3 regions of the Devosia sp. Z6_126 genome follow, and region 1 is predicted to be linked to each of the others. Evidence: predicted binding sites of a transcription regulator. Region 1 holds the regulator's gene; each other region holds the start of a gene.
What was found. The regulator PhoB, encoded in region 1, activates phosphate uptake and scavenging genes when phosphate is short. The targets are predictions, from matches to a motif close to TGTCATNNANCTGTCAT.
Positions count from the first base shown of each region.

Region 2: a site for PhoB is predicted at 3,409-3,425, ahead of AC3YOG_RS14680 (YdcH family protein). Genes of this name have one in related genera too.
Region 3: a site for PhoB is predicted at 8,319-8,335, ahead of ppk2 (polyphosphate kinase 2). Genes of this name have one in related genera too.

Region 1 is NZ_JBYUNO010000003.1:93,731-103,481, forward strand. Features, by position in the region: gene pstC (phosphate ABC transporter permease subunit PstC) at 1-230, shown strand, start outside; gene pstA (phosphate ABC transporter permease PstA) at 232-1,599, shown strand; gene pstB (phosphate ABC transporter ATP-binding protein PstB) at 1,682-2,464, shown strand; gene phoU (phosphate signaling complex protein PhoU) at 2,493-3,200, shown strand; gene phoB (phosphate regulon transcriptional regulator PhoB) at 3,297-3,998, shown strand; gene AC3YOG_RS12605 (GNAT family N-acetyltransferase) at 4,105-5,295, shown strand; gene AC3YOG_RS12610 (GumC family protein) at 5,302-6,624, opposite strand; gene AC3YOG_RS12615 (glycosyltransferase family 39 protein) at 6,836-8,071, shown strand; gene AC3YOG_RS12620 (O-antigen ligase family protein) at 8,093-9,382, opposite strand; gene AC3YOG_RS12625 (TIGR03808 family TAT-translocated repetitive protein) at 9,551-9,751, shown strand, end outside.
Region 2 is NZ_JBYUNO010000003.1:500,598-510,348, forward strand. Features, by position in the region: gene AC3YOG_RS14660 (DUF1192 domain-containing protein) at 204-386, opposite strand; gene AC3YOG_RS14665 (NAD(P)H-quinone oxidoreductase) at 466-1,488, shown strand; gene AC3YOG_RS14670 (DUF1013 domain-containing protein) at 1,603-2,331, shown strand; gene AC3YOG_RS14675 (sulfite exporter TauE/SafE family protein) at 2,359-3,120, shown strand; gene AC3YOG_RS14680 (YdcH family protein) at 3,187-3,360, opposite strand; gene AC3YOG_RS14685 (YdcH family protein) at 3,515-3,730, shown strand; gene purE (5-(carboxyamino)imidazole ribonucleotide mutase) at 3,806-4,300, shown strand; gene AC3YOG_RS14695 (5-(carboxyamino)imidazole ribonucleotide synthase) at 4,304-5,398, shown strand; gene rpsU (30S ribosomal protein S21) at 5,555-5,830, shown strand; gene AC3YOG_RS14705 (alpha/beta hydrolase) at 5,903-6,724, opposite strand; gene AC3YOG_RS14710 (DsbA family oxidoreductase) at 6,725-7,363, opposite strand; gene AC3YOG_RS14715 (tryptophan-rich sensory protein) at 7,446-7,988, opposite strand; gene AC3YOG_RS14720 (SlyX family protein) at 8,133-8,348, shown strand; gene AC3YOG_RS14725 (aa3-type cytochrome c oxidase subunit IV) at 8,362-8,538, opposite strand; gene AC3YOG_RS14730 (M3 family oligoendopeptidase) at 8,580-9,751, opposite strand, start outside.
Region 3 is NZ_JBYUNO010000001.1:236,498-246,248, reverse strand. Features, by position in the region: gene AC3YOG_RS01250 (ABC transporter ATP-binding protein) at 1-1,375, shown strand, start outside; gene AC3YOG_RS01245 (organic hydroperoxide resistance protein) at 1,516-1,941, opposite strand; gene AC3YOG_RS01240 (VOC family protein) at 2,312-3,229, shown strand; gene AC3YOG_RS01235 (DUF924 family protein) at 3,278-3,823, shown strand; gene AC3YOG_RS01230 (hypothetical protein) at 3,872-4,051, shown strand; gene AC3YOG_RS01225 (sugar kinase) at 4,048-4,956, opposite strand; gene AC3YOG_RS01220 (mannitol dehydrogenase family protein) at 5,115-6,587, shown strand; gene AC3YOG_RS01215 (N-formylglutamate amidohydrolase) at 6,597-7,364, opposite strand; gene ppk2 (polyphosphate kinase 2) at 7,458-8,315, opposite strand; gene AC3YOG_RS01205 (ATP-binding protein) at 8,473-9,687, shown strand.

The DNA.
Region 1 (9,751 bases):
TGATTGTGGTGCTTGCCGCCGGCAATGCACCCGTGCTGCGCGGCAACCCCTTCGAGCCCGTTGCAACCATCACCGTGTCCATCGTCAACCAGCTCACCGGTGATACCGATTTCTCCGGCCCTCAGTCCCTCGTCGGCTTTGCCCTGGGGCTCACCCTCTTCGTGATTACCCTCTGCCTCAACATCTTCGCGCTTTATATCGTCCGCCGCTTCCGGGAGCAGTACGAGTAACATGGCCACCACCCTCACCACTGCCCCCCGCGAAATCTCCCAGCAGCGCACGCGCCTGGTCCGGTCGGGCTTGCGCCGTCGGCACCGGAACGAAGCGATCTTTCGAGGGCTGGGCATCGGCGCCATTGTTCTGGCACTGGGCTTTGTCGCCCTCCTGTTCGTGGATGTGACCCGCAAGGGGATCCCGGCTTTCGTCCAGTCCAACCTGCATCTGGAGGTGTTCTTCGATCCCGCCATCATCGATGTCGGCCCTGCGCCCGTGGCGGGCGAATTCGCCTCGCCCGCGGAATATCAGGCGGCGGATTTGCGCTGGCGGCGTGAACTGGCTTTGTTGAACTGGAACCGCATCCTAGAGGCCGCGCTGCTCGCCAAGCTGCCGCCGGGGACCGAGATCACCTCGCGCGAACTCCTCTCGATTCCGGAAACCAATGCCCGCCATCAACTCCGGGAGATGTTCGTTGCCGATCCAGCGCTGCTTGGCCGCACTGTGCCGGTGGACGTTCTCGCCTCGGCCAACGCCGATAATTGGATCAAGGGCAACATCAACCGCTCGCTCGGCGATGCGCAGCAGCAGCTGTCACCGGCCGCCCGTAGCGTGATCGATGCCTTTGAGGCGAACGGCACCGTCACCAATGGCTTTGCCTGGTCACTGTTCACCAATGCCGATAGCCGCGCCGCGCCGGCCTCCGCGGGCCTGCTGGGCGCCTTTGTGGGCTCCCTTTACATGATGCTGATCGTGATCGTCCTGGCCGTTCCTATCGGCGTCGCCGCGGCGATCTATCTCGAGGAATTTGCGCCCAAGTCGCGGCTGACCGACTTCATCGAGGTCAACATCAACAACCTCGCCGCCGTGCCCTCCATCGTCTTCGGTCTGCTCGGCGCCGCGGTCTTCATCAACTACATGCACCTGCCCATCTCGGCTCCCTTGGTTGGTGGTCTGGTGCTGACGCTGATGACGCTTCCCACCATCATCATCGCGACCCGTGGCGCGCTGCTGGGCGTTTCCCCCGCCCTGCGCCAAGCCGCCTTGGGCATGGGGGCCAGCAAGACGCAGATGGTGTTCCATCATGTACTGCCGGTGACGCTTCCCTCCATCCTCACGGCCACCATTCTGGGCGTCGCCCACGCCCTTGGTGAAACAGCGCCGCTCCTGCTGATCGGCATGAAGGCCTTTGTGGCCCAGGTGCCCGCTACCCCGCTCGATCAGGCCACCGCCCTGCCCGTCCAGATCTATCTCTGGCAGGGCAACGAGAACCGCAACTTCTTTGAACCGCGCACGGCAGCGGCCATCATGGTGCTGCTCGGCGTCATGATCGTGCTGAACGGCACTGCCATCTATCTGCGCTCGCGCCTCGAAAAGCGCGTCTGATCGACCTCACGCAACAAGGACATCGAAAATGGACATGCTTGCCGGTAAGGTGAAGTTGACCCAACAATCAGTGACTAGCGCCATGAACCCGTCTGCCGCCTTGGATCGTCCTATCCGGATCGAAGCCCGGGACGTAACCGTCCACTACGGCGCCAAGCAGGCTTTGTTCGGCATCTCCATCGACATCCCCGATCGCGCGGTGACCTCGTTTATCGGCCCCTCGGGATGCGGCAAGTCGACTTTCCTGCGCTGCATCAACCGCATGAACGACACCATCGAAGGCGCTCGAGTCGGCGGCACCATCAAGCTCGACGGCGAAGACATCTACGATCCCGCGCTCGACGTGGTGGAACTGCGCGCCCGGATCGGCATGGTGTTCCAAAAGCCCAACCCGTTCCCCAAATCCATCTACGAGAACGTCGCCTACGGACCGCGCATTCACGGCTTGGCGCGCAACAAGTCCGATCTCGACGAGATCGTTGTCTCCTCGCTCCGCAAGGCCGGTCTCTTCGAGGAGGTCAAGGATCGCCTCAACGAGCCCGGCACCGGCCTGTCGGGCGGTCAGCAGCAGCGTTTGTGCATTGCCCGCGCCATCGCCGTCGGCCCCGAGGTCATCCTCATGGACGAGCCCTGCTCAGCCCTTGATCCGATCGCCACCGCCATCATCGAAGAACTGATCGATGAGTTGCGCGAGAACTACACCATCGTCATCGTCACCCACTCCATGCAACAGGCAGCGCGTGTGTCGCAGAAAACCGCGTTCTTCCACCTGGGCAAGCTGATCGAGGAAGGGGTGACCGAAGACATCTTCACCAACCCGGTCCACAAGCAGACGCAAGACTATATCATGGGCCGCATCGGCTGATTTGCCCGGCACCAACGGAGGAAACGCCATGCCCGCCACTAAAGACCACATCGTAACGTCCTACAGCGACGAACTGGTCGCGCTTGCCCAGGCCATTGCCGAAATGGGCGGCATGGTGGAACTCGCCATCGAGAACGGCACCAAGTCGCTGCTGAAGCTTGACCGCGAACTGGCCGACCTCACCATCATCGCCGACCAGCGCATCGACGACATGCAGCGCCGCATCGACGACATGGCTGTGTCCATGATCGCCCGGCGCCAGCCCATGGCTTCGGACCTGCGCGCCATCATCACCGCGATCCACGTCGCTCAGGACCTGGAGCGCGTCGGTGACATGGCCAAGCAACTGGCCCGCCGCTCGCTCAAACTCGAAGGCATGAACCTACAGCCCACCTTCTATAACGGCGTCAAGAACATGACGGCGCTGGTGCTGGGCCAGATCAAGAACGCACTCGATGCCTATTCGAACCGCGACGCTGCCGCTGCCATCGAGGTTTGCAATCGCGACGACGAGGTCGATGCCATGCACACTTCGCTCTTCCGCGAACTGCTGACCTATATGATGGAAGACCCGCGCAACATTACCACCTGCACCCATCTCCTGTTCTGCGCCAAAAGCCTGGAGCGGATCGGCGATCACGCCACCAACATTGCCGAGCGGGCCTACTACCTGCAAACCGGCCGGCAGCTTACGGGCGACGTTCAGGAACTGCACCGCACGCAAATCAAAGCATAGCACGCACCAAGGTTTATTTTGGCGCCACCCTGCCCCTAGGGAAAGGGATTGCGCAGTTGAACAATCGGGCCAATGAGCCCGACTGGAGGGTAACCCATGCCAGCCACAATTCTTGTTGTCGAAGACGAAGAAGACCTCTCGATCCTGCTGCGCTACAATCTCGAGGCGGAGGGCTTTGCGGTGCTCACGGCCGAAACCGGCAATGATGCGCTCGAGCATATCAAGGACAAGGTTCCCGACTTGATCCTGCTCGATTGGATGCTGCCCGAGATTTCCGGCATCGAGCTGTGCCGGCGCCTCCGTGCCCGCCAGGAAACCGCATTGATCCCCATTATCATGCTGACCGCCCGCGGCGAGGAAGAAGAGCGCATCCGGGGTTTGGCGACCGGCGCCGATGACTACATGGTCAAGCCCTTCTCGGTGCCTGAACTGGTTGCCCGGGTGCGGGCCCTGCTGCGCCGCGCCAGCCCAAATCTCGTCACCGCCTCGCTCAAGCTGGGTGACTTGGAACTCGATCGCACCACTCACCGGGTGCGCCGCGGCAGCCGCGACGTCCATCTTGGCCCTACTGAATACCGCCTGCTGGAATATTTGATGCGCCATCCCGGCCGGGTTTATTCACGCGAGCAGTTGCTGGACGGCGTTTGGGGCAATGAGGTTTATGTCGATGAACGTACAGTTGATGTGCACATCGGCCGCCTGCGCCGCGCGATCAACCGGGGCCGCGATGCCGATCCGATCCGCACCGTGCGGGGCGCTGGTTATGCCTTTGACGAGCGTTTCGCCCAGCCCGCCTGAGCGATCCTGCTCTCGCCTGTTGATAATTTTGTAACGATCTGCTCAAGCGGTTTGTTAAAAGCCGGGCTGCTAACGCTGTTTTCTTGAGGGAACGGCGGGGCAGTGCATGACCACCACGGATCAACGCCTGATCGACGAGCTTGCCAACCAGCCGGCTCCGGCGTCCACGACGTCCGGCGGCGGCATCACCCTGCAGCGCGGCCTCGCCGCTGCGGAGCCGGCGTGGCGCGCTCTTGAGCGCGAGGCGATCTTCACGCCCTACCAGCGCTTCGACTGGATTGCCGAGATTGCCCGCTCCCAGCAGCTCGAAGATTCGGACTTCGTCACCCTCCTGATCGAATTTGATGGCAGCCCCGCCGCCCTGCTTCCCTTGCATCTTCACCGCAAGGCCGGCTGCACCTTTGCGGCCATTCCCGGCTCCTCCTTTGGCAACAGCGACTGGATGCCTGTTCGGCGCGATGCTGCGGCGCTTCTTACCCGACCCGTGCTGAACCGGGCCTTTGCCCAATTGCGAGACGAGGCCGGCGTCGATGTGCTCAGCTTCGAGCACCTGCCTGCCCAATGGCGGGGCATTGACAATCCCCTGCTGAGCTTTCCCCATCAGCCTTCGCCAGACCATTTCTATTATGCGGACATTGCGCCCACCATGCTCGAAACGCTCCCGAAAAAGCGGCGGGTCGATATCCTGCGCGGGCGTCGCCGGCTCGAAGAAACGCTAGGTCCCGTCACGTTGCGCCGCGCCACAACGCTCGAGCACATCGACCAAGTCCATGCGGCCTTCCTTGAGCATCGCTCCGTGCGATTCCGGCAAATGGGCGTGCCAAATGTCTTTGCCGAGCCTCACTTCCGCGCCTTGTTCCGGGATGGGGCCATTGCCGGCGCCAGCGAGGACAAGCCGGCCGTAGCGCTCCATGCGCTTTATGTCGGCGAAGAAATCGTGGCGACGGCGGTAGGCACCTATTCCCCCTGCCATTATTCGCAATACATCAACTCCAACACGGACGGGCCGGCCTCCAAATACAGCCTTGTGGGCCTCCTGATGTTCCTGCTGGTGGAAGATCTTATCGCCGCCGGCATCAGCAGCATCGATATGGGCGTGGGCGATTTCGCCTACAAAACCTCCTGGACCCAGAAGACGCCGATCAACGACGCGGCGATTGCGCTAAGCGCTAAGGGCACTGCCGCCGCCGCCCTCCTTAATGGCAAGCGCGCGCTTAAGCGGCACATCAAGCAGAACGACAAGCTTTGGAGCTTTGCCAAGCAGCTGCGCCAGTGGCGCCAGCCAAAACCCGACTGATCGACCCTATCCTGCAGCTGGACGACGGGCCACAAGGCTCGTGACGATCAGATAGGTCAACACCAGCGCTCCCGCCGTGATCATCACCGCCAGCAGTACCAACCCGGTCTTGGGCGAAACCGGTGCACTCGACACCACCGGATGCGACACCAGGCGCATATCAGGGAATGCAGCGCCCCCGTCTACCTGAGCCCGCGCCGCTTCGGCCTGCTGCAGGTAACGCTCGAGGACGCTACGTTGCGCCGCCGCATCGCGCTGCAGCGCCGCGAGGGCCACGCTGTCGCGCTCTTCCCCGCCGACGGATTGTTGCAAGATCTGCTGGTCGGCCGCCAGTGCCTCAGCCAGAGCCGCTTCAGTCTCGGCCTGCCGATCCGTCTGGTCAGCAATGTGCCGCGCGGCGGTAGCGAGTTGCGCATCGACAACCGCAATCTGCGCCCGCAATCCCAGAACATTCGGATGGTTGAACGATAAACTGCTGGCTTGCTGCGCCAGCTGTCCCTGCAGACTGGCCCGGAGCTGAATGAGACTTCTGCCCCTTGCGTCCGCCGCCAGTTCCGTGCTGCCCACCAGCGAACCTCCTAGCGCCAGGCGCTGCCGCAGCACCGCCGCACGCGCCCTGAAGCTCAAACTGCGCTCCTCAGCCGCAAGCCGCCGCCCCGCCATGTCGCTCAATTGGCTGCCAACCATGCTGCCCTCCGGCAGGTCGCCAATCGTCCCCCGCGCAATGCGGAACTTGGCCACGGCGTCCTCGGCTTGAAACACTCGCTGCCGCAACTCCGGTATCGTGCTCTCAAGCCACGCTAATGCCTGCCGGGCATCGTCGAGCCCCTGCTGCGCCCGTCGGGCGATCGCGGTTTCGGCGATGCTCAGCGCCAATTGGCGTGCCAATTCGGGTGCACGGGCCCGGGTCTTCAGCCAGATTATCGCGGTTCCCAGTTCGCTCGTTACCAGCGTACGCTCTTCGAGCGCCAGCACCGCCGCGTCAAACGCCGCCTGCCCCGTTTTGCCGCCGTTGAACTCGGCTTGCTGCGCCAGCCCGAGCTGCGCCACCACATCCATCAAAGTGTCGCGTGACCGCAGCAATTGCACATTGCTGGAAATGGTCGCTCGGTCCGGAACTGATACGGACGCTGGCTGACCCGCCCCGAAGTAGTTGGGTCGTGGCTCCACCAGGATCGTGGCCGAAGATTCATAAAGCCGGGGAACGCGTGACACGGCAACATATGCCAGCACGGGCACCACAAGGAGCACCAGCAGCGCGGCCCACCGGCGCGCCCAGATAATTCCGAGCAGCTGATAAAGGTCGATCTGGGAGTCAAACGCGCGCAAGCAACTGGCCTCTAACGGCAGGAACCGGGGCAGCCTAGTGCCTTTCCATGTTCACGCCGTTAACCGCGGGTGGAAATGCTTGGGAAAGCATAGAAACAGCAACACGACTGGCGCTCAGCCCCAATCATCTTCCCTCCCAATTGTTGCTAATTGCAGCGAGATTTTCTTCATTCTTGCTGGCTAGGTTTTTGCCCAGTAATTGGGGGCAGAAGTGAACAGCAAGCGTCTTGTTATCTCAGGGGTGCTGGGCGGGCTCGTCCTCGCCTTCCTCGCCGTCATGGCAGTTTCGATTTTGCGCGAAGTGCCCGGCACCAACAGCTACGCGCTGCTCGCCCAATCCTGGCTCGAAGGGCGGCTCGATACCACCGGGCCGTGCTTTGACGGCGACTGCGCGCTTTATGAGGGCCGCACCTATGTGGTGTTTCCGCCCGCCCCCGGACTGGTGGTGCTGCCCTTCGTGGCCATCTTCGGCAGCAGCTTTCACTTCTTTACGCCGCTGACCATGCTGGCCTTTGGCCTTACCGGCTGGCTCTGGTGGCGCATTGCCAACCAGGCCGTGCGCCTCAATCGTGACCTGGCCATCCTGCTCGTGCTGCTGGTGCTGTTCGCAACCCCACTGGCCTTTGTCGCCATTCGCGGCGATCGGGTTTGGTTCTTCGCCCAAAGCTGGGGAACCTTGTTCAGCACTTCAGCCATCTATTTCGCGCTGGTGCGACGCAACGGTTTGCTCGCGGGTCTCTTCATCGCACTCGCCTTCCTGTCGCGGCAGATGACGATCCTTTACCTGCCCTTCCTCTACATCCTCCTGCTCGAAGATGGCGTGCCCCTGTTCCGCATCGATCGGGCCGCATGGCGGCGAGCCTTTACCCTTGCTGCCTTCCCCATTCTCGGGGTGCTGATCTACCTCGCCTACAACTATGTGCGCTTCGATTCCTTCACCGAAACGGGCTACAACTATATCTTCCCACCCCAGTTCGACACAGGGGAGACGGCGGGCAACTTCCTTGTCTCGCGGGTACGCGAAATCGGGATCTTTGCCCCCGCTTACTTCATCTTCAACTTCATCTACATGTTCATCGCCGGCCCGCATGTGGATTTCACCGGCCCTTATCTGACCGAGATGGGCGGCTTTGACACCAATGGCGCGTCCCTATTCCTCGTCACGCCAGTGCTGTTGTGGGTGTTTCTGGGTAACTGGAACCGCAGCTTCTGGTGGGGTCTGGGCACCTGCGCCGCCATTCTTGGCTTGACGCTGCTCTACCATTCCAACGGCTTCTCGCAATATGCCGCCCAGCGCTTCACCCTAGACTGGCTGCCCATCCTGCTGCTGCTGCTAGCGCGGGCCCTTAAGCCCGGACACGCGCCGCCGCTGTCCATTCTGCTGGCCTATTCCATGCTCGTTACGCTGGCGATGATCGTGCTGGGGGGCGTGCTCGCAATGGGCTGACGCTTCCCGCCCGCCTGAGGGTCATAGCCCTCGGGCGGCCTGCTTGCGCAAAGCGGGCAGCCGCAGGTCTGGATCGGCCCGGACAGTCACGCCCCAGATCAACCCTACGACCAGGAAATAATGCCGCCAGTGATCGGTATCGATCACGCCCGATTGCAGCGCGAGCGGGATAAACACCGCCAGTGCCGGGATCAGCAGCTTGCGCCGGCTCCGGTCGGCCAGGCCGCGGAACCCGCGCCACAACGTCGCCAGCACCAGCAGGTAATAACAGGCGCCGCCACCCCAGCCATAGGCCTGGATCACAGTGACATAGGTGTTGTGCGGCTGCTCGATGATGCGCAGATTGTGGAACTCGGTCGGTCCAAGTCCCAGCGGATGCGATAGCGCCAGATCGAACGCATAGCCCTGCCGCCCAAACCGCCCGGTATCGCCGGTATCATAATCCTGCGTGACGCTGGCCCGCTCCTCGAACAGGCTCCCCACTGCCGGGATACTCAGCAACCCGGCGAACGCGATCATGATCACAAACAAGCCCGCCAGCGCCAGGAGCAGCATCCGCACCTTGTCGCGAGCATAAGCTTCCAGAAAAAAGCACAAGCCGAACACCAGCAGCGACGACAGGGCAAAATGCCCCCATGCCGCCCGTGAAAAGCTCATGAACACGCCGATCATCACCAGCATGAACAAGATGGCGGGGATAAAGAGCTTGCCGCCGCGCAGGAAAAACACGTCGCGCAGCACATACATGGCCGGCAGGATCAGGAAGGGGCCATACACATTGGGGTCCTTGAACAGCCCCTTGGCGCGACCATACAGCACAAAGGCATCAGCGCCCGGCATGAGGCCGAGATAAGCCAAGACGCCGAGCACTGACGACAGCACGGCGATAGCCATATAAGCACGAACGATCAGCCGGACCCGCCGTTCCGGAGCTTCACCCACGAAGTTCGCGACGAAATAGCTGGTGATGAACAGGAAGATCGTCACCGCGACAAAGGTGAAAGCCTCGGTCAGTGGCGTGTAGCGCACCTGGAACGCTGCGATAAGCCCGAACGGGATAAACGCCGTCGTCAGCAGCAGCAACGGGATAGTCGAACTAAAAAGGCTCATCCCCGCAGCCAGTGCCATGGCAAGCACCAGCACGAAGCTGAACTCATAAGGCGAGGGCTCGAACAGCACGACGCCACCCGAGAACACCCATATCGCCACCGTTGCGTGTAACAGCCAGAGCGCGCGCTCGCGCAGGAAGCCGCGCCCTAGCCGAGTGCCGATACCTGTGTGAGGCGCAAGGGCGCCCGCCATTTCAGCCATGAGCCGGCCCTGCAGCGCTGCGGCGCCGCCTGACGCCTATCGCGGCAACACTACGGAGTTGCGCGTGAAGGAAGTGCTAAGCACACGGAGGGATTTTAGCCCCGCCCCGCCGCGCCTTAACCCCGCTCTCGCCGCAACTCGCTAGCCTTGAACAAAGGAGTACCGGCAATGATCCAGCGACGCAGCATCTTGGCCCTGGGTGTGATGGCGAGCGCCGCAGCACTAGCTTCCCCCCTGCGCGCCCAACCGGCCCTTGACGCATCAGCCTTTGGCCTCGATGGCACGTCGAGCGCCAACCAGTCCGGTGCCCTGCAAGCCGCCATCGACGCCGCCACCGGCCTGGGGCAGCCGCTCGCCCTCCCCTCCGGC
Region 2 (9,751 bases), 410 kb from region 1:
TGAAAGCAGCCTTAATGGGCCAAATGGTGGCCGCCAAAAAGAAAAAGAGCCGCGAAGGGCGGCTCTCGAAGTTTACAGGGAGGGGTCAAACAGAGGAAGAAATCTCTGATCCAAAAACCATCTGGATAACAACACCCTAACTCGTCCGGATTAATTGCCCGTTAATGGCGCAAGATTTTTTAACCCTGCCCCTTTGCAGGTTCTTAGAGCTTGAAGGCCGCCTCCGCTGCCTTGCGCGTTGCCCCGCGTGCGGCGATGGCCGCCCTCAGCCGCTCGATTTCAGCCTCCAGCAAAACGATGCGGCCCTCGAGCTCGGTCACCGAAAGGGCGTCCAGCACGCTGCCGATCTCGTGGCTCTTGGGCTTGCCGCTTACCTCGTCTTCCATCTTGCCGTCCTTTCCTGTCGCGGGGGCAGCTTAACCGCTCCCCCTTGCCGGGCAAGGCCACATGGGCCAGCATGGCCCCATGACCATTCCCGCTACCATGACCGCCATCGCTATCGCCGAGCCGGGCGGCCCCGAAATGCTTGCGCCCATCCAAATGCCACTGCCTGCCTGCAGCAACGGCGACGTGCTGATCCGGGTTGCTGCGGCGGGGGTCAACGGGCCCGACCTCGCTCAGCGCCGTGGGGTTTATGATCCGCCCCCCGGCGCGTCGCCCCTGCTCGGCCTCGAAGTGGCCGGGGAAATCGCGGCCCTTGGCGCCGATGTGTCGGGCTGGCAGGTCGGTGACCGCGTCATGGCCCTGACCAATGGCGGCGGTTACGCCCAATATGTCGCGGTCCCCGCCGGCCAGGTCTTGCCCGTTCCAAATGGTTGGAGCCTGCCCGAGGCGGCGGCCCTGCCCGAAACCTGGTTCACCGTCACCCAGACCCTCGTCATGCGTTCGGGGCTCGAAGCGGGCATGAGCGTTCTGGTGCATGGCGCTGCCGGTGGCATTGGCGGCGCCGCCGTCGCTATCTCCGCTATTCTCGGCGCTCGCCCCATCGGTGTCGTGTCCTCGCCGGAAAAGGCGGCCTATGCCGAAAAAATGGGGGCCGTGGCCACCATTGACCGCATGCGCGACGATATCGCCGAGCGCGCTTTGGCGCTTACTGAGGGGCGCGGGGTTGATCGGGTGGTTGATCTCCTGGGCGGCGCCATGGCAGCCGTCAGCATTGCCGCGAGCGCCCGTGGTGGCCATATCGTCCAGATCGCGACCCTTGCCGGCAGCAGCGCCAAGATTTCCTTGGGCACGCTCATGGCCAAGCAACTGACCATCTCTGGCTCCACCCTGCGCCCGCAAAGCGCGGCCACCAAGGCGGCCATTGCCGCCCGGATCCGCGCCGATCTGCTGCCCGCGCTTGAGCGCCCCGGCTTCGTCCGTCCGGCGCTGACCACCTTTCCGCTTGAGGAGGCGGCCGAGGCGCATCAGGCCATGGAACAGCGCGCCCATGCCGGCAAGATCGTGCTTCTCACGGCCTTTGGTGCTGGGGAACCGCCGTTATAGCCATTGCGGATCAGGCCCTGACGCCATATATTGTGGTCATTCCCCCTCAGCATGAAGCAAAGAGGCGGAGCGGCCCGGAGGAATACCGGCCGCGCCACCAGGAGTGATTTGACGATGACCCAACCCTTGTTGATGCCCAAGGCAACAGCTGTCTGGCTCGTCGACAACACGGCGTTGTCCTTCGAGCAGATCGCAGCTTTCTGCACGCTTCATCCGCTCGAAGTGCAGGGCATCGCCGATGGCGACGTCGCCGGCGGCATCATGGGCGTGAACCCCATTCAGAATGGCCAGCTGACCCGCGAGGAGATCGAAAAGGCCGAGGCTGATCCGAATTATCGCCTCAAGCTGTCTGATCCCAAGGTCCGTGTTGCCGCTGCCAAGCGCAAGGGCCCGCGCTATACCCCCATTTCGCGTCGCAATGAGCGCCCCAATGCCATCAAGTGGCTGGTGCGCAACCACCCCGAACTCAAGGACGCCCAGATCATGCGTCTGGTCGGCACCACCAAGTCCACGATCGATTCGGTGCGTGAATCCACCCACTGGAACTCGGCCAACCTGACCCCTATGGATCCGGTGACGCTGGGCCTGTGCAGCCAGATCGATCTCGATCTCGAAGTTGGCCGCGCGTCCAAGGGCGTTGTGGGCTCCGAAGTTGCCGAGGAAGGCACCATGCTGATGACGGCCGAGGAAGCGCTCGCGCGTTCCGGTGCGCGCGGTCATTCCGATGCCGAAGGCTACAATGACGAGGAAAGCACGCGTCGCTCTTCTGACCAGCACAACGAGTTCGATGCCGACTCGGTGTTCTCCAAGCTCAAGTCCCTCAAGAGCAACAGCGACAACTAATCCTCTAGCCCCGAACAGCTCCGCTCCATGGTCGACCTCTACTTTGTTTCAGTGGCCGGCCTTGCGGTTCTGATCGTTGGCCTGTCCAAGGCCGGTCTGCTGGGCGGCCTGGGCGTTGTCGGCGTCCCCCTCCTCACCCTCATCATGCCGGCCCGCGATGCCGCCGGCATGATGCTGCCAGTGCTGCTGGCTATGGACGCCATCGCCATCTACGCCTATCGCCAGCAGTTTAGCTGGCACATTCTCAAGATCATGCTGCCCGGCGCCGCGGTCGGCACGCTGATCGGCTGGGCGCTTTGGTCGGTGGTTTCCGACGCCATGGTGCTGCTCTTTGTCGGCATCATCACCCTGCTTTTTGTGCTCGACGCTGTTTTGCCACTGCGCAAAAAGCTCGAGGGGCTACCACCCTCCACGCCATGGGGCGGGTTCTGGGGCGGCTTTGCCGGCTTCACCAGCTTTGTGTCCCACACTGGCGGCCCACCCTTCCAGATCTATGTTCTGCCCCAGCGCCTGCCGCCGCCAATTTATTCGGGCACCAATGCCATCTTCTTTGGCGCCGTGAACTCGGCCAAGCTGATCCCCTATTTCTTCCTGGGCCAGCTCTCCGTCCAGAATCTCACCCTGTCCGCCGCGCTGATCCCGGTGGGCGTTGCCGGCGTGCTGATCGGCATCTGGCTGGTGCGGCGCATCTCCGTCACCCTCTTCTACCAGATCGCCTATGGGCTCGTGTTCTTCCTGGCGCTCAAGCTGATCTGGGATGGCGTGCGGGCGGTGTTCCTCGGTCTCTGACCGCAGCAAAAAAGGCCACAGCTCCCGCCATGGCCTTCCCGGTCCAACTGTGTTGGAGCGCAGTGCTTACTGCATGCCGCTATTGAATTTGTAGAGTTCGTCCTTGATTTCGAGCTTCTTTCGCTTCAACGCGCTCACCGTGAGATCATCGAGCGGCTTGTTCTGCAGCTCCGCCTGGATCTGACGATCCAACTCCTGATGACGGCGCTCCAACGCCGCGATGTGGCCTTCAGTCGTCATGACAACTCCTTACGCCTGACTGGACGACGCTAAGGTTCCAGATAAAATGTGACTTGTCGATGACAATAGGTCCGCCGATCAAATCCGTGTGCAAAACGCCGCCGGATCGGGTAATGGGGAACAATGTTGCGTGCCCTGGGGGAACCGCCGTTCGATGCTGCCGCTGACCAAGGAACAGGAAGCCGGCCTCGGGCTTGAACTGGCCACGAAACGCCAGGAACACGCCGATCTTGACGCTGCCATCCACACCCTGACCGGCTCGGCTTTTGCCGACCGAATGCTGATTCAGCGGCTCAAGAAGCGCAAGCTCGCGCTCAAGGATCGCATCGTCCAACTCGAAAATATTCTCCTGCCCGACATCATCGCCTAACCCCTCCCCCGCTTGAGTTGTGGCAACAATTGGGCTAGGAGCGGCCTTTGTGCAGCCCGCGGGGGGACCGAGGCCATGCTCACCAAACCAGCCGTTGCGATTGTCATGGGCAGCCAGTCCGATTGGCCCACCATGCGCCTTGCCGCCGAAACGCTCGAAGCGCTCGATGTGGAATATGAGGCGCGCATCGTTTCCGCGCACCGCACGCCCGAACGCCTGGTCGAGTTCGCGACCACAGCCCGCGCGGATGGCTTCCAGATCATCATTGCCGGCGCTGGCGGCGCCGCCCACCTGCCCGGCATGATCGCCGCCATGACCCCGCTGCCCGTGTTTGGCGTGCCGGTGCGCTCCAAGGCGCTTTCGGGCCAGGATAGCCTCCTGTCCATTGTGCAGATGCCCGGCGGCATCCCGGTCGGCACCCTCGCCATCGGTGAGCCCGGCGCCATCAACGCCGCCCTCCTCGCCGCTGCCGTATTGGCGTTGCATGACGACGAGCTTGCTGAACGGCTCGATGCCTATCGCGCCAACCAGACCGCTTCCGTTCCGCTTTTCCCCACCGACACCGAGTAGATCATGCCCGACACCACGCCCCTGCCGCCCGGGACCACCATTGGCATCCTTGGCGGTGGTCAGCTCGGCCGGATGCTGTCGCTTGCCGCCAGTCGCCTGGGCATGCGCACCCACATCTACTGCCCCGACCCCGATAGTCCCGCCTTCGAGGTAACCCCCCACAAGACCGTCGCCGCCTATGACGATGAAGTGGCGCTCGCGGCCTTCGCCGATGCCGTCGATGTGATCACCTACGAGTTCGAGAACGTCCCCGCCGCGACTGCCGCCTTTCTCGCTGAGCGGAGGCCCCTGCGCCCGGGCGCTCAGGCACTGGCCGTGTCGCAGGACCGCCTGGCCGAAAAAGCCTTCCTTGCCTCCAAGAACATACCGGTAGCCCCTTATCGGGCAGTGGAATCACTCGATCAACTGCAAACCGCCATGGCCGAGCTCGGTTTGCCCGCCGTGCTCAAGACCACCCGCCTCGGCTATGACGGCAAGGGGCAGCGGGTGCTGCGTGATCGCGCCGAAGCTGCCGAGGCTTTTGCTGCGCTCGCCCCCAAACCGCTCGTGCTCGAAGCCTTCATCCCCTTCAGCCAGGAGATCTCTGTCGTTGTTGCCCGCAGCCTTTCCGGCGAGGTGCGCAGCTACGAGCCGGCCGAGAATGTGCACCGCAACCACATCCTCGCGACCAGCACCGTACCGGCGGCGATTCCCCCCGCGCTCGCTAAGCATGCCGGCATGATCGCCAAAGCGATTGTCGTCGCCCTCGATTATGTCGGCGTGCTGGGCGTCGAGTTCTTTGTTGTCCCAGGCGAGTCGCGCCCTACCCTGCTGGTGAACGAAATCGCGCCGCGCGTACATAATTCCGGTCACTGGACCGAGGCGGTCTGCCTCACCGATCAGTTCGAGCAGCACATCCGGGCGATTCTCGGCTGGCCGCTCGGCGATCCCGCCCGACTCGCCGATGTCGTCATGGAGAATCTGGTGGGTGACGAGGTCGGCCGGGTTCCCACTTCGCTCCAAGGCTTCACCCAGCCTCACCTTTATGGCAAACTGGAAACGCGGCCCGGTCGCAAGATGGGCCATATCAATCGCCTGTTGCAGCCGGACCGGCCCTAAACTTGGGCTTTTTCGCTTGCAAAGGTGGACAAGTCCGCGGGGTTGGGCTATAGAGCCCCCACGGTGACCGGCCCTGCTGGTCGGCGACGTGGCTTTATTTGGTCGCGGCGCTTCCATCCAATCATATTTCACCAGGCTTTAAGGGGCGGTTGACCTTTGCAAGTAGTCGTTCGCGATAACAACGTTGATCAGGCGCTGCGCGCGCTCAAGAAGAAGCTGCAGCGCGAAGGCGTCTTCCGCGAGATGAAGCTGCGCAACTACTACGAGAAGCCCTCCGAGAAGAAGGCGCGTCAGAAGGCTGAGGCCGTGCGCCGCGCTCGCAAGCTGGCTCGTAAGCGCGCCCAGCGTGAAGGCGGTCTGCCCGCTCCAACTCCAACGGCACGTCCCGGTCAGCCCGCTCGCCCGAGCGCAAGCACGCTGCCCCGCACCTAAGCCGTTCAGAATCCATTCATAATGCGTTCATAACGCCGCTCCTTTCGGGGCGGCGTTATGCTTTTGGGCCCTTCAGCCTCCGGCTGCCGGCACCACCCGCTCAAAGAACGGCCGCGCATGCTCGGGCCAGATACCCCGCTCCCACAGGTCCACATGGGTCCCGCCCGGCTCGATCCATAGCTCATCCTTGTTGGGAACAAGCTCGTATAACCTCTCGCCATTGCTGACATCGATCGTCGTGTCCGCAGTCCCATGCGCCACCAGCACCGGCTCGGCCACATCCACGATCCACTCATTGACGGGGAACTGGTCCTGCATCACCCAGTACACCGGCAGCATCGGATAGCGCTCCCCGGCCACCGTCACCGCCGACAGGAACGGCGTTTCCAGCAGCAACGCCGCCGCATCCCGCTCACTCGCGACATAGGTCGACGGCCCCGACCCCAGAGATCTGCCCCAAATTACAACGGGATAGCCTTTGCCCGCCGCCCAGTCGAACGCGGCCAAGGCGTCGGTTAGAATGCCATCCTGGCTCACCGAACCAGGGGAAGCGGGGAAGCCGCGATAATCAAATGCTAGGAACCCGAAGCCTTCCGAGCCCCATTGTGCGAAGCGCTCATGCTCGGCCGAAAAGCTGCCGCTATTGCCCTTGTAATAAACGATCAGCGGCTTGCCCGGCTCAGGCGCCTTGTACCAGCCATTGACCACACCATCGCCTGAGGGAATCGCCACCACTTCGGCCCCAGCGATCCCCGCCGCCTCGAGTGGCGTCACCTCCCCTTCGAGGAAGTACTGCAGGCTGCGCTGGTTGAAATACATATACCCAACAACCGCGGCATAGCCGAGCACCACCAGCACCGCCAGCCCGGCAACCAATCTCCCAACAATCCGCATCTAGAACTCCGAAATGGTCTTGTCCAAGGCCTGGGCGAACACCTCAGGGGGCTGCGCACCGGACAGGGCATATTTCTCGCCGAACACAAAGAAGGGCACCCCGGTAATGCCTTGGGCTGCCGCCTGCTCAGCCAACTGCTGGGTGATTGCCAGCTCATGCTCATCATTCATGGCATCAAGCGCATCGCCCCGGTCAAAGCCGAACGAGGCCGCAATGTCGGCCAGCACATTGTCGTCAAAGATCTGCCGGTGCTCGAGAAAATAAGCCTCGGCTATGGCATTGGCCAATTCGTGCTGAATGCCGAGCGGCTTGCTCAACCGGGTGATAGTGTGGGCCTTTGCCGTCGGATACATCCGCGGCTGGCGGGAGAGATCAAGCTCGATCCCTGCCTTGAGCGCTTCGCTTTCCACTCGCTCCCACATCTCGGCAGGATCACGGCCATAACGCTGGCGCAGCATTTCGCCAACATCCACGCCCTCGGCCGGCGTATTGGCATCGAGGTAAAAGGGATGATTTTCAATGATGACGTCGATGTCGTCAGGCAGCGCCGCCACGGCCTGATCGAGCCGAGCGGAGCCGACAAGGCACCAGGGGCACACGACATCGGTGAACACATCAATTTTGAGGATAGGTGACATGGCAAATCCTTGAGCCAACGCGGCCCGTTGTTTGCCATCATGTCGCGCGAAATGGAGCGGGGGACAATCCCACTGCCATCAATTACGCGTCGCCGCCCTGGGTGACCGCAAATGGCGGCGACCAGCCGCCGGCGACAACGCCAAATCCAAGCACGGCGCCAAAGCCCAGCCACGCGAGGCCGGGCAGCACCAGCAGCGTGGCGCGCCCCGATACGCTTGCGGCACGCCCGGCGGCGGCCAGACCGATCAGCATCAGCACCATGGAAACAACCGTGCTCATGAAGGGATCGGCCACGGTCAGCAGGAATGGTGCAAGGATCGCGCCGACCATCAACGCAACAATCCAGCGCGCCGCTGAGCGCCCTTCATAGCCACGCCCGGCCACCAGCCACCGGGCAGCGCCCCAAAGCGGCAGGCTGATGGCAAGCGCCAAAGCACCCGTCCACTCCGGTAGGCTCAATGGCGCATGCAGTACCGGCTGGACACCAAGCGCCTCGGCAGCACCATAGGCAGCAACCAGACCCAGCAGCGGGAGGGCAGCGCTCAGTCCCGCGCCAATCCCGTCATGCCGATCGGCATCGAGCAGCGAAGGAAAGTTGTGGGTAACTGCCGTGAAGGTGGCCATTTTGGCTCTCACTGGTTGCTAAATTCTTGCAAACCAATGGCGGCGGGGCCCTAGGAGTTCCTTTTTGGGAAACACGCCCTCGTGAAGGGACCGTTAACGCCCGTCCATCTCATGCCGTGCTGGCATACTTCCCGGGAGAATATCGTGACGACCGAACTCGATACGTCGGCGCGTCTGGAGGCACTGGAAACGCGTGTCGCTTTCCAGGATCAGACCATCGAAGACTTGAATGCCACCATTACCGAGCAGTGGCGCGTGATTGACGGGCTCACCCGTCGGATCACCGTGCTGGAGGAGCAAGTCCGGTCGGGCGGCTTTATTGCCGATCCCCGCACCGACCCCCCTCCTCCGCACTACTAGAGCAGGTTGCCGCTTACGGCCTCACGAAGATGTAGAGCAGCACGATCACTGCCGCGATCGAGATCGTGGTCCACTTCACCAGCGTCACAAAGCGCGCATAGGTCGACTCATGCTGGGAATAGTCCATCGCCGATTCATGCTGAAGCGGTGGATGCAGGTGGGAATGGGCTGGGTGGTCTTCTGCGGCCATTTGGTCCTCGAAATTCGTCGTGTTCATCTGCCCGGAGGCGTTCAGGGGCTCGTGCTTTCCAGCTCGTCGATCAGTCGCTCGATCATGCCAAGTCCCAGCGACCAGAACTGCGGATCCTTGGCATCAAGCCCGAATGGCGCCAGCAGTTCCGTATGGTGCTTGGATCCACCAGCCTTCAACAGCTCGAAATACCGCTCCGCAAAGCCCTCGTCGGCCTTCTCATACTGCGCGTAAAGCGAGTTCACAAGGCAGTCACCGAAGGCATAAGCATAGACATAAAAGGGCGAGTGGATGAAGTGCGGCACATAGGCCCAAAAGATATCGTAACCCTCATTGGGGATGATCCCCTCACCCAGCGATTCCTTTTGCACTTCCAGCCAGATGGCGTTGATTTCCTCAGTGCGCAGCTCACCCTGCCGACGTGCCGTGTGCACCCGGCGCTCGAACGTGTAAAAGGCAATCTGCCGCACCACCGTATTGAGCATGTCCTCCACCTTGGAGGCTAAGAGGGCAAAGCGCTGCTTGGGGTCGGTGGTCTTTTCCAGCAGGTACCGGAAGGTCAGCATCTCACCGAAGACACTCGCCGTCTCGGCCAGGGTCAGCGGCGTATTGCTCAGTATCGGCCCCTGCGCCGCCGCCAGCCTTTGATGGACACCGTGACCCAACTCATGGGCGAGCGTCATCACGTCCCGCGAGCGGCCCATATAGTTGAGCATCAGATAGGGATGCGCACTCGGCACCGTGGGATGAGCAAAGGCGCCCGAGAGCTTGCCATTGCCCACTGGAGCGTCGATCCATCCACTATCGAAAAACGGCGCTGCGACTTCCGCCAGGTCAGGCGAAAACCGGCCATAGGCCTCCAGCACGGTAGATTTGGCGGTTTCCCAATCAAAGGTCCGCTCGTCGCTCGTCGGCAAGGGCGCATTGCGGTCCCAGGCATTGAGCTGGTCCTTGCCGAACCACTTGGCCTTCATCTTGTAGTAGCGGTGCGACAGCCGGGGATAGGCCTCCTGGACGGCGGATTGCAGCGCATCCACCACTTCGCGCTCCACCGAATTGGCCATGTGCCGGCTGTCGGCAATGTCCTCAAAGCCGCGCCAGCGATCGGAGATTTCCTTGTCCTTGGCCAGCACATTGGTGATGTGGGTGAACAAGCGTCCATTCTCGCGCAAGGTCTTGGCCAAGGCATGGAAAGCGCTTTCGCGCCGCTTCT
Region 3 (9,751 bases), on a different contig from region 1:
TTTGCTCAACGATACGCTGCTGGTCGCCCTTTGGCCCTCGCTGCTGATGCTGATCGGCGCCACGGTGATCCTCGGGCTGGCCTGGCCGGTCATGGGCCTTGTCGTCGGCATCGGCTCGATCATCTTTGTCACCGTCACCGTGCTGATGTCGGTCAATTTCGTCGCCCCCGCCGGCGCCCTCGCCAATGCCTGGGATACCCGCATGGGCGGCGCTCTGGCCGATGCCGTCAGCTGCAATTCCGTGGTCAAGGCGTTCGGCGCCGAGGAGCGTGAGGAGCGCCGGCTCGAAAGTGTCGTCGCCAAATGGCGCTCGCGCACCCGCCGGGTCTGGACCCGTGGCACGATCAATAGCGGCGTGCAGGGCGCGATGATGGCGCTGATGCAGGCCGCAGTCCTCGGCACGGCCCTGCTGCTCTGGCGCCAGGGCGCCGCTTCGCCGGGCGACATCACCTTTGTCCTCACCATGTTCTTTGTGCTGCAGGGGCATCTGCGGGACGTTGGCCAGCACATCCGCAACCTGCAGCGCTCGGTCAACGACATGGAAGAACTGGTGCGCCTCAACCATGAGCCGCTCGGTATCGACGACAAGCCGGGCGCCAGACCCATCCGCATCACTGCGGGTGCGATTGAGTTCGACCACATCACCTTCCAGTACGGTTCGCACCAGACTGCGCTCTACCGCGATTTCTCGGTCGAGATCGCGCCGGGCGAACGGGTGGGTCTCGTGGGTCATTCCGGCTCGGGCAAGACCACTTTCGTCAAGCTGATCCAGCGCCTTTATGACGTCAATTCGGGCGCCATTCGCATCGATGGGCAAAACATCGCCGACGTGCAGCAATCCTCGCTGCGCGGCCAGATCGCCATTGTGCAACAGGAGCCAATCCTGTTTCACCGCACCCTGGCCGAAAACATCGCCTATGCCCGCCCCGGTGCCAGCCGCGCCCAGATTGAGCAGGCCGCCCGCCAGGCCAGCGCCCATGATTTCATCATGAACCTGCCCAAGGGCTACGAGACCATGGTGGGCGAACGGGGCGTCAAACTCTCGGGCGGCGAGCGCCAGCGCGTCGCCATCGCCCGCGCGTTCCTCGCCGATGCGCGTATCTTGATCCTGGATGAAGCGACCTCGAGTCTGGACAGCGAAAGCGAAGTGCTGATCCAGCAGGCCATGGAACGCCTGATGGTCGGCCGCACCACCCTTGTCATCGCGCACCGCCTCTCAACCGTACGCGCCCTCGATCGCCTCCTCGTCTTCGACAAGGGCCGCATCGTCGAGGAAGGCACCCATGACCAGCTGATCGCCCTCAAAGCCGGCATCTACCGCCGCCTTTTCGAGCGCCAGGCCCTCGAACTCACCAAAGGCCTCAAGATCGCCTGAGGAAAGCGCGGGCAATCACCCAGCTCCAAGCGGTCGATCACCGCTGATCGGGAGCGTCACCCTCCCCTCGGGGGGAGGGACGGGGGGGGGGAACGAGAGGCCCAAACCTCATCGCCCCCCCACCCCTTCAAAACCCAAAACTACTCGACTTCGAGCGTCACCTCAAAACCCTTGCGCGACACTTCGCTATAGGGGCAGATCACATGGGCGCGCTGCACCACATCCTCGGCGGTGGCCTTGTCGAGCCCCGGCAGGTGCACTTTGAGCGCCGCCTGGATCCAGAAACCCTCGCCGTCTTCGCGGTCCCGGAAGCTCACTTCAGCCGTCACCGTCGAATCCTCGCTGATCGGGGTCTTGGTCTTGCGCGCCGCACCCTTTATCGCACCCAGAAAGCAGGCCGAATAACCCACGGCAAACAACTGCTCGGGATTGGTGCCGCGCGCGCCGTCGCCGCCCAGCTCCTTGGGCGTGGTCAGCGTCACATCGAGCACGCCATCATCGGTCGCGCCGTGGCCGGAGCGGCCACCGGTGGAAGTGGCGCGTGCGGTGTACATGATCTTCGTCATTGCTTTTGATCCTTTGCTGGGTCGAGCCCCAAGCTTAGTCTGTCCAGTGCTTGCCGTTGCAAGGCTTTTGACCGGCTTGGTTACGTCTCATTGAACGCCTCGATCGCTAATATGGTCGCATCGGCGGCAGGAAGGCCTCAACCGGCCAAAGCTACCTGCACCATTGCTGAGGCCTTGCCTTCCCTCCCCCTTGAGGGGAGGGACCGAGGGAGGGGGTCGCGGTGTTCTTGCACCGGCGCTTCCTCGCCGCCGTACTATTGGGGGCGCTCCAGCGAACAATGCCTTCGCCTCGCGCCCGATGGTTGGAACAATGCAGGGGCACTATATCCAACTGGACATTCAGCCACCCCCGTCTCCGAAAGGCCCGACCATGATCGACGCCAGCGTTCAAACCGATATCCGCTCCCAGCCCCTCCTGCCGCTGACGACGCGGCTGGGTCCCGTCCATCTTGCGGTCACCGACCGTGCCCAAGCCCTCACCATCTGGCGCGACGTTGTTGGCCTGCGCCTGCTGTCGGAAACCGGCAATGCGCTGGTGTTGGGGGCAGGGGATCAGCCCCTCATCGTGCTCGAAACCGGCGCCCTGCGCCCATCCGTGGCGCGCACGATCGGGCTTTATCATGTGGCCATCCACGTCCCCAGCCGCGCCGACCTCGCGCAACTGGCGCTGCGCGCGCTCGCCCATAATGTGCGCATCGCGCCCACCGACCATCTGGTGTCCGAAGCCATCTATCTCTGGGACCTCGACGGCAATGGCATCGAGATCACCTTCGAGACGCCCTGGCGCGGCACGCTCGGCCATCCCGACCAGGGTCATTATGCGGTCACCGCCGATGGTCAGCCTCATTCGGGCCGCGACCCCATCGACCTGCGCGGCCTGCTGGCTGAACTCGGCCCCAACCCGCTGCCCCAGCAAACGATGCCGGCCGGCACCCGGATCGGCCATATCCATCTGCATGTAACCGACCTCAACCTTGCCACCACATTTTACCGGGACGTCATCGGCTTTGCCGGGTTCCTTTTGATCCATTCCTTTGGCATGGGCGATGTCGGGCTCGACTACATGCCCCATACCCTGGCCTACAACATCTGGTCGGGTCCCGATGCCGTGCTGCCGCCGCCCGGCTCGGCCGGCCTGCGCTGGTTCACCATCACCGTGCCCGATGCGGCGACCCTCGCGGCTGTCGAAGGGCGGCTGCAAAATTCGGGCGCTCCAATTGCCCCGATCGAGAGTGGCATCGAAACGCGTGACCCATTCGGCAACCGCGTGCATATTGTGGTTGGCTGAGCCCTGGTGAACAGGCGTTCAGAACCCGTTCATCAAGGTGGCAGAACCATGAAAAACGCTGATGACGTGCTGCAATTCTGGTTCGTCGACCATGGCCCGGACGACTGGTTTGGCGGCAAGCCCGACTTCGATGCTGCCCTAAGCGAGGGCTTTGCCGAAACCCACGCCCGGGTCGGCAAGGCAGAAGCCTGGACCTGGCGGCACAGCCCCGCCGGGCGCCTCGCCGAGATCATCGTGCTCGACCAGTTCTCGCGCCAGCTTCATCGTGGCACCGGCCAGGCTTTCGCCTGGGATTCCATGGCCTTAGCTCTGGCACAAGAAGCCCTGGCGCTCGATGCCGACCATGCCGTGGAAGCCATCCGGCGGCCGTTTTTCTACCTGCCCTTCATGCATTCGGAATCCATCATCATCCAGCATGAAGGGGTTCGCCTCTATCAGGCGCTGGGCGATCCCGAGCAGCTGCAGTTCATGCTCGATCACCTGCACGCCATCGAGCGCTTCGGCCGCTTTCCCTTCCGCAACAAGGCCTTAGGCCGCACCAGCACCCCCGAGGAAGAGCACTACATGGCCGAAGCGGGTGATCGCAGGTTTTAGCGCAACCATGCTCTCCCTCGCTCCGTTGAGCGCAAAAGGAGATCGATAATGGAAGTTCAATCCGGCCCATCCATCTGGCTGATCCTGCTCACCATCGGCGTCATCGCCCTCGCGCTCGCCGTGGTGTTCGGCATCATGCGCAACCGCAATCGCACCCCCGGGGAAAAGGCCGTCACGGAAGCCGCAACCCGCGCAACCTACCAGGCCGAAGACCGCGACCGCACCTAGCTAAGGAGCGCCGGGTCCACCAGGGCCCCCTTCTGCCCGATCACAATGCCAGCGACCCGGTGCGCCGCCTCTGCCGCCTCCTGCAGGCCCTTGCCGGCCAGCCGGGCGCTGAGATAAGCGCCGTTGAACGAATCCCCTGCGCCCGTCGCATCGACGACGCTCCCGGCCGGCGGTGGCGCGACTTTAACCCGCTCGGTAGCAGTCGCCACCAGGGCGGGATTGCCACCATCCTTGACCACCACTTCCCCGACGCCAAGCTCCAGATAACGCTCGGCTGTTTCCTCGACACTGCGGTCGCCAAACACCGGCGCTTCGTCGCCATGGGTGGGCAGGACGATGTCGCAAAGGCTCGCGGCCGCCGTCAGCATTGACGCCATCACGCGCTGGCTGGTCCACAGCGCCGGGCGCAGATTGGTGTCGAACACGACAGTCGCCCCCGCCTCACGTGCCGCCACTACAGCCCCCAGCAGGCGGCCCCGCGCCCGCGGCTGCAGGATGGCCAGCGTGATACCGGAGAAATACACCATGCTGGCGCCCTCGAGCGCGGCGTGGAGAGCACCCTTGTCCTCGGCCAACAGTCGCGCTGCCGATTGGTCGCGCCAATAGGTGAAGTGCCGGTCCCCCCCTTCCTGATGGATCAGGTACAGTCCAGGGCGGCGGTTCTTGATCGTGCCGATATGCTGGGTGCCGATCCGGTGCTGCTCAAGGAACGCCCGGATATCGGCGGAATAGCGGTCTTCGCCGAGCGCCGTGAAGTAGTCCACCGACCACTCAGGCTCAAGGAGAGCGCGCATATACCAGGCCGTATTGAGCGTATCGCCGGCATAACCGAGCCGGTATTGCCGGTCCTCGCCCCCGCTCATCTCGATCATGCATTCTCCGATGCTCACGAAGCGCTTGCTCAAGACTGAACCCTCCTGTTGTGGCTCCGCTTATGAGCGCAAATGCCGCTCTGCTGCAAGACCGGGTGCGACAGCTTCACCGCTGGAAAGCGGCCAAGTTGATCTTCCATACAAGCGCGAAGCTGCTTATGGTGCGCCCGCTTACAGGAGTTTACTTGCCGATGCCGCGTTTGAACGCTTCCTTGCTCGCCAATCCGCCACAAGGCGTCCGTGTGCCCGATTACGATCGAGGTGCGGTGACACCCGGGATTGTCCATCTGGGCATCGGCGCGTTCCACCGGGCTCACATGGCGGTCTATGTCGACGATCTGCTGGCCCAGGACCCGAGCTGGGGCATTGTGGGCGCGAGCCTGCGCCGCCCTGACACCAAGGATGCGCTTGAGCCGCAGGATGGGCTGTATACGGTTGCCGTGCGCGACGCTGCGGGCACCAGCACGCGCATCATCGGCTCGATCCTCAGCGTCATGGATGCCAATACCCAGCGTGAGGAATTGCTGGCGCTCCTGGCCTCTCCTGCCATCCGCATCGTTTCGCTGACAGTGACCGAGAAAGGCTATTGCCACGACCCGGCCACCGGCGAGCTCGACGAAAACCATCCCGATATCACCTACGATCTGGCCCATCCCAGCGAACCCCGCTCGGCTCCCGGCATCATCGTGGAAGCCCTGGCCCGCCGCCGCTCGGCACAACTGCCCCCATTCACGGTGATGAGCTGCGACAATCTCCCATCCAACGGCCACACCACCGCCCGCATCGTGACCCGCTTTGCGGCGTTGCGAGAGGCCGAACTGGCCCGCTGGATCGAGGACAATGTTCGCTTCCCCAGCACCATGGTCGACCGCATCGTGCCCGCGACGACTGACGCCGATCGCGCCATGATCGAGGCGGCGACCGGCGTTGCCGATGCCTGGCCGATCATGACCGAACCCTTCACCCAATGGGTGATCGAGGACAGCTTCTCGGCTGGCCGGCCCCAGTTTGAGCGGGCGGGTGCTACCATTGCCGAGGACGTCGAGCCCTTCGAGCGCATGAAGCTGCGCATGCTCAACGGCTCCCACTCTACCTTGGCTTATCTGGGCTTTCTGGCGGGCCACCAATATGTCGCAAACGCCGTCGGCGATCCGGCTTTCGCCGCGCTGATCCGTGGTTTGATGACCGAGGAAGTCATGCCCACGCTCGACATGCCGGGCGTGGATCTGGGCGCCTATCGCGACCAGTTGCTCGAGCGGTTCAGCAATCCGGCCCTCCAGCACCGGACCTGGCAGATTGCCATGGATGGCAGCCAGAAACTGCCCCAGCGCCTGCTTGGCACTATCCGCGACCGCTTGGCGGCCGACCAGCCATTCACCCGGCTCGCGCTCGGGGTTGCGGCTTGGATGCGCTATGTCACAGGTGTGGATGAAAGCGGCGAAAGCATCGATGTGCGCGATCCGCTCGCCATGCGAATGATGGCGATCGCGGCTGATGCCGGTGATGATCCCGAAGCGCTGTTCGATGGTCTGGTCGCTCTCAGCGAGGTGTTCGGCACCGACCTGCCGGACAATGCCGCGTTCCGTGCGGCAGTGCTCGCTCATCTCGATAGCCTCTACGAAATCGGCGCTGCCCAGACAGTCGCCGAGGTGGTACGAGTCTGAGCCGCTAGCCTAGCCGCGCACCGCACCTTTGCGCCGCTGGCGCGCTGCCACCAAGCAGCGGGCCAGCCGCTCTGACCAGAACTGCACGCCATCCACTTCGAGGATCTCGTCGTGGCGGATTTCGATCATCGTGGCCTCAAGCCCCCGGCCGTCGCCATGCTGTTCCAGCGTCAGGGTCACACCGCTCTGGGCGGCATAAGGCAGGTTCCAGCCGACATTGAGTTCGGGATCCTCGGCCTTGAGCGCGTCATAGAGCGCCCGGGTGAAGCGCTGGTCACTGCCATGGATCAACCCGATGGGCCAAGGTCGCGCTACCCCGTGGTAAACGGGGGTAAAGGAATGCACGCAAACCAGAACCGCTTCCCGTCCGGCATGGCGTCGCGCTTCCAGCAAGGTGTGGATGGAGGCGTGGTAGGGCTGGTGGAAGTGGCTGATGCGGAATTGCCGCTCGGCTTCATCCAAATTCTCATTGGCCAGGATCGGCGTTGCTTCCGACAAGGTCCAGATCAAATCGGGTGCATCGAGCGCGCGATTGCAGTCGATCACCAGCCGGGACACCGTTGATTGCACGAGGGGCGCGTCGAGCGCGTCGGACAAGGCCCGGCTGACGGCAAGTGCCCCCGGATCCCAGGCGATATGGCTCAGCCGTTGGACCTGCGACAAACCAAGATCGCCATAGCGTTCGGGAATGCGGTTGGAAGCGTGGTCGCACACGATCACGAAGGGCGATGTGCCCCGCGCATTGGTGACCACCACGGCCTTATCGGACGATACCACTACTTTGCCCCCGAACAGGTCCGCTCGCGAGCCGCACTAACCCCAGCCTCGGGCAAGCTGTCAACGCAGCGACCGCCGAATTCCTCTGAACCATCAATGCTGGTCCACCAGGGCCATGAAGGACTTGGTGTCCATCACGAGCAGGGGATCGATCGGGCCGATCGCATCGACATTCTTGCCGGCGTAGTCAAGCCGATGCAGCACCGTGCGGATGAGGTTGAGCCGTCCCCGGCGCTTGTCATTGGAGCGCACCACCATCCAAGGGGCGTGGGGCACATCGGTATGCTCGAACATAGCGTCTCGCGCCCCGCTATAGGCTTCCCAGCGTCCCAAAGCTTCGATGTCGATCGGCGAGAGCTTCCAGACCTTGAGCGGATCGTGACGCCGGTCGTGAAAGCGCTTGAGCTGCATTTCCCGGCCGATCGAGAGCCAGAACTTGAACAGATGGATGCCGTCATCGGTGATGCGGCGCTCAAATTCGGGGGCTTCCTGGAGGAAGTGCTCCACTTGCTTGGGCGTGGCATAGCCCATTACCCGTTCGACCCCCGCCCGGTTGTACCAGGAGCGGTCGAACAGCACGGTTTCGCCACCCGCTGGCATCCATTCCACATAACGCTGGAAGTACCACTGCGTCCTTTCCCGATCATTGGGCTTGGGCAGTGCCGCAATCAGATTGTGTCGGGGGTTGAGATTGGAAAGATAAGTCTTGATCGTGCCGCCTTTGCCCGCCGCGTCGCGTCCCTCGAACACCAGCATGACGCGCTCGGCCGTGGTCAGCAGATGAGCCTGCAGCAGCACCAATTGCTTTTGGAGTTCATACATCTCCGCCTCGTAGATCTCGAGGTCGAGCTTGTCGGCATAAGGGTAACCACCCGAGCGCATCGCGTTCTTCTTGATCGCTTCTGGCAGTTTGGGATTGTCGATATCGAAGTCGTCGAATGGATCGCTCAATCTTGTCGCTCCGCTGTCACGTGGACCGTGTTATAGAGATTATTTAGCACGCAAGAGCCGCCAAACTTGGGCGGTCGGTACTCCAAAGCCAATGGACGACGCCAACATTCCTCAAACTGTTCTTTCAGCTGGCACAGTGGCCGCGCCGAAATTACCTGTGCCCGCTATTCTGCTGGTGGTCGTGGCGGGCGTGCTGCTGGCCCTGGTAACCTGGTGCGGGTTGACCTGGTGGGGCGCCTGTTTAGGTTTTGCCGTGCTGGCGGCAACCATTCTTTGTCTCCCCATCGCGGCGCGACCGACGGATTTGATAACAGCCCCAAGCGTTGCATTGGCTGCGCAAGCCGCGGAAGACGACGCTGCTGTAGCCGCCTTTGCCGATGCGCTGGTCGACCCCTGCCTGGTTCTCGATGCACGCGCGACCTTGGTTCACGCCAATGGCGCTGCGCAGCGCCGCTTTCCAGCGATTTCCGTGGGCAAGCGATTGACCCTGGCCCTGCGTAACCCCGAACTGGTGCAGGCGGTTGAAGCGGCGCAACGGACCGGCCGTGCTCAAACCGTCGAGATTCACGAGACGTTGCCCTCCGAGACCTGGGACAAAGTGGTGATTGCGCCCCTGCTGCGCGCCGGCGAGCACTCCCAGCAACTGATCATGACGGTGCAGAGCCTGACTGAACTCAAGCGCGTCGATGCCATGCGCAGCGACTTCATTGCCAATGCCAGCCATGAATTGCGCACGCCCCTGGCATCGCTGCTGGGCTTCATCGACACCCTGCTTGGCCCGGCGGCCAATGATCCGGCTGCGCGCGAGCGGTTCCTTGGCATCATGCGCGGCCAGGCCGATCGCATGAGCAAGCTGGTCGATGATCTCTTGTCGCTGTCGCGCATCGAGATGCACCAGCATATACGGCCCACGGCGACGATCGAGCTTGCCGGCCTCCTGCGCGAAGTCCGCGATGGACTGCAAACCCAGGCCGAAGCGGCCGGGCTCGACATCGTCCTCAGCCTGCCCGAAGGACCGGCCCAAACCATTGGCGATCGCGGTCAGCTCTACGAAGTGTTCGAGAACCTCATCGATAATGCGCTGAAATACGGCTCGGGCGGTAAAACGGTGGAGGTCGTGCTGCAGCCCGCCAACAAGCTTGGCTTTGCCCATATGGTCAGCGTTGTGGATCATGGGCCCGGCGTCCCGCCCGAGCATGTGCCGCGCCTGACCGAGCGCTTTTATCGCATCGATGCCGAAACCAGCCGCAAGCGGAAGGGCACCGGGCTTGGCCTGGCGATCGTCAAGCACATCGTCAGCCGCCATCGCGGACAACTCAGCATCCGCAGCGAATTGGGCCAAGGCATGCGGGTAGACGTGCTGCTGCCCTGACACCTGGCATGGTGTGAGGTCTATCCGCCTGAAATCGGGGCAGGGGCTAGGTTCTGGCAAAGAA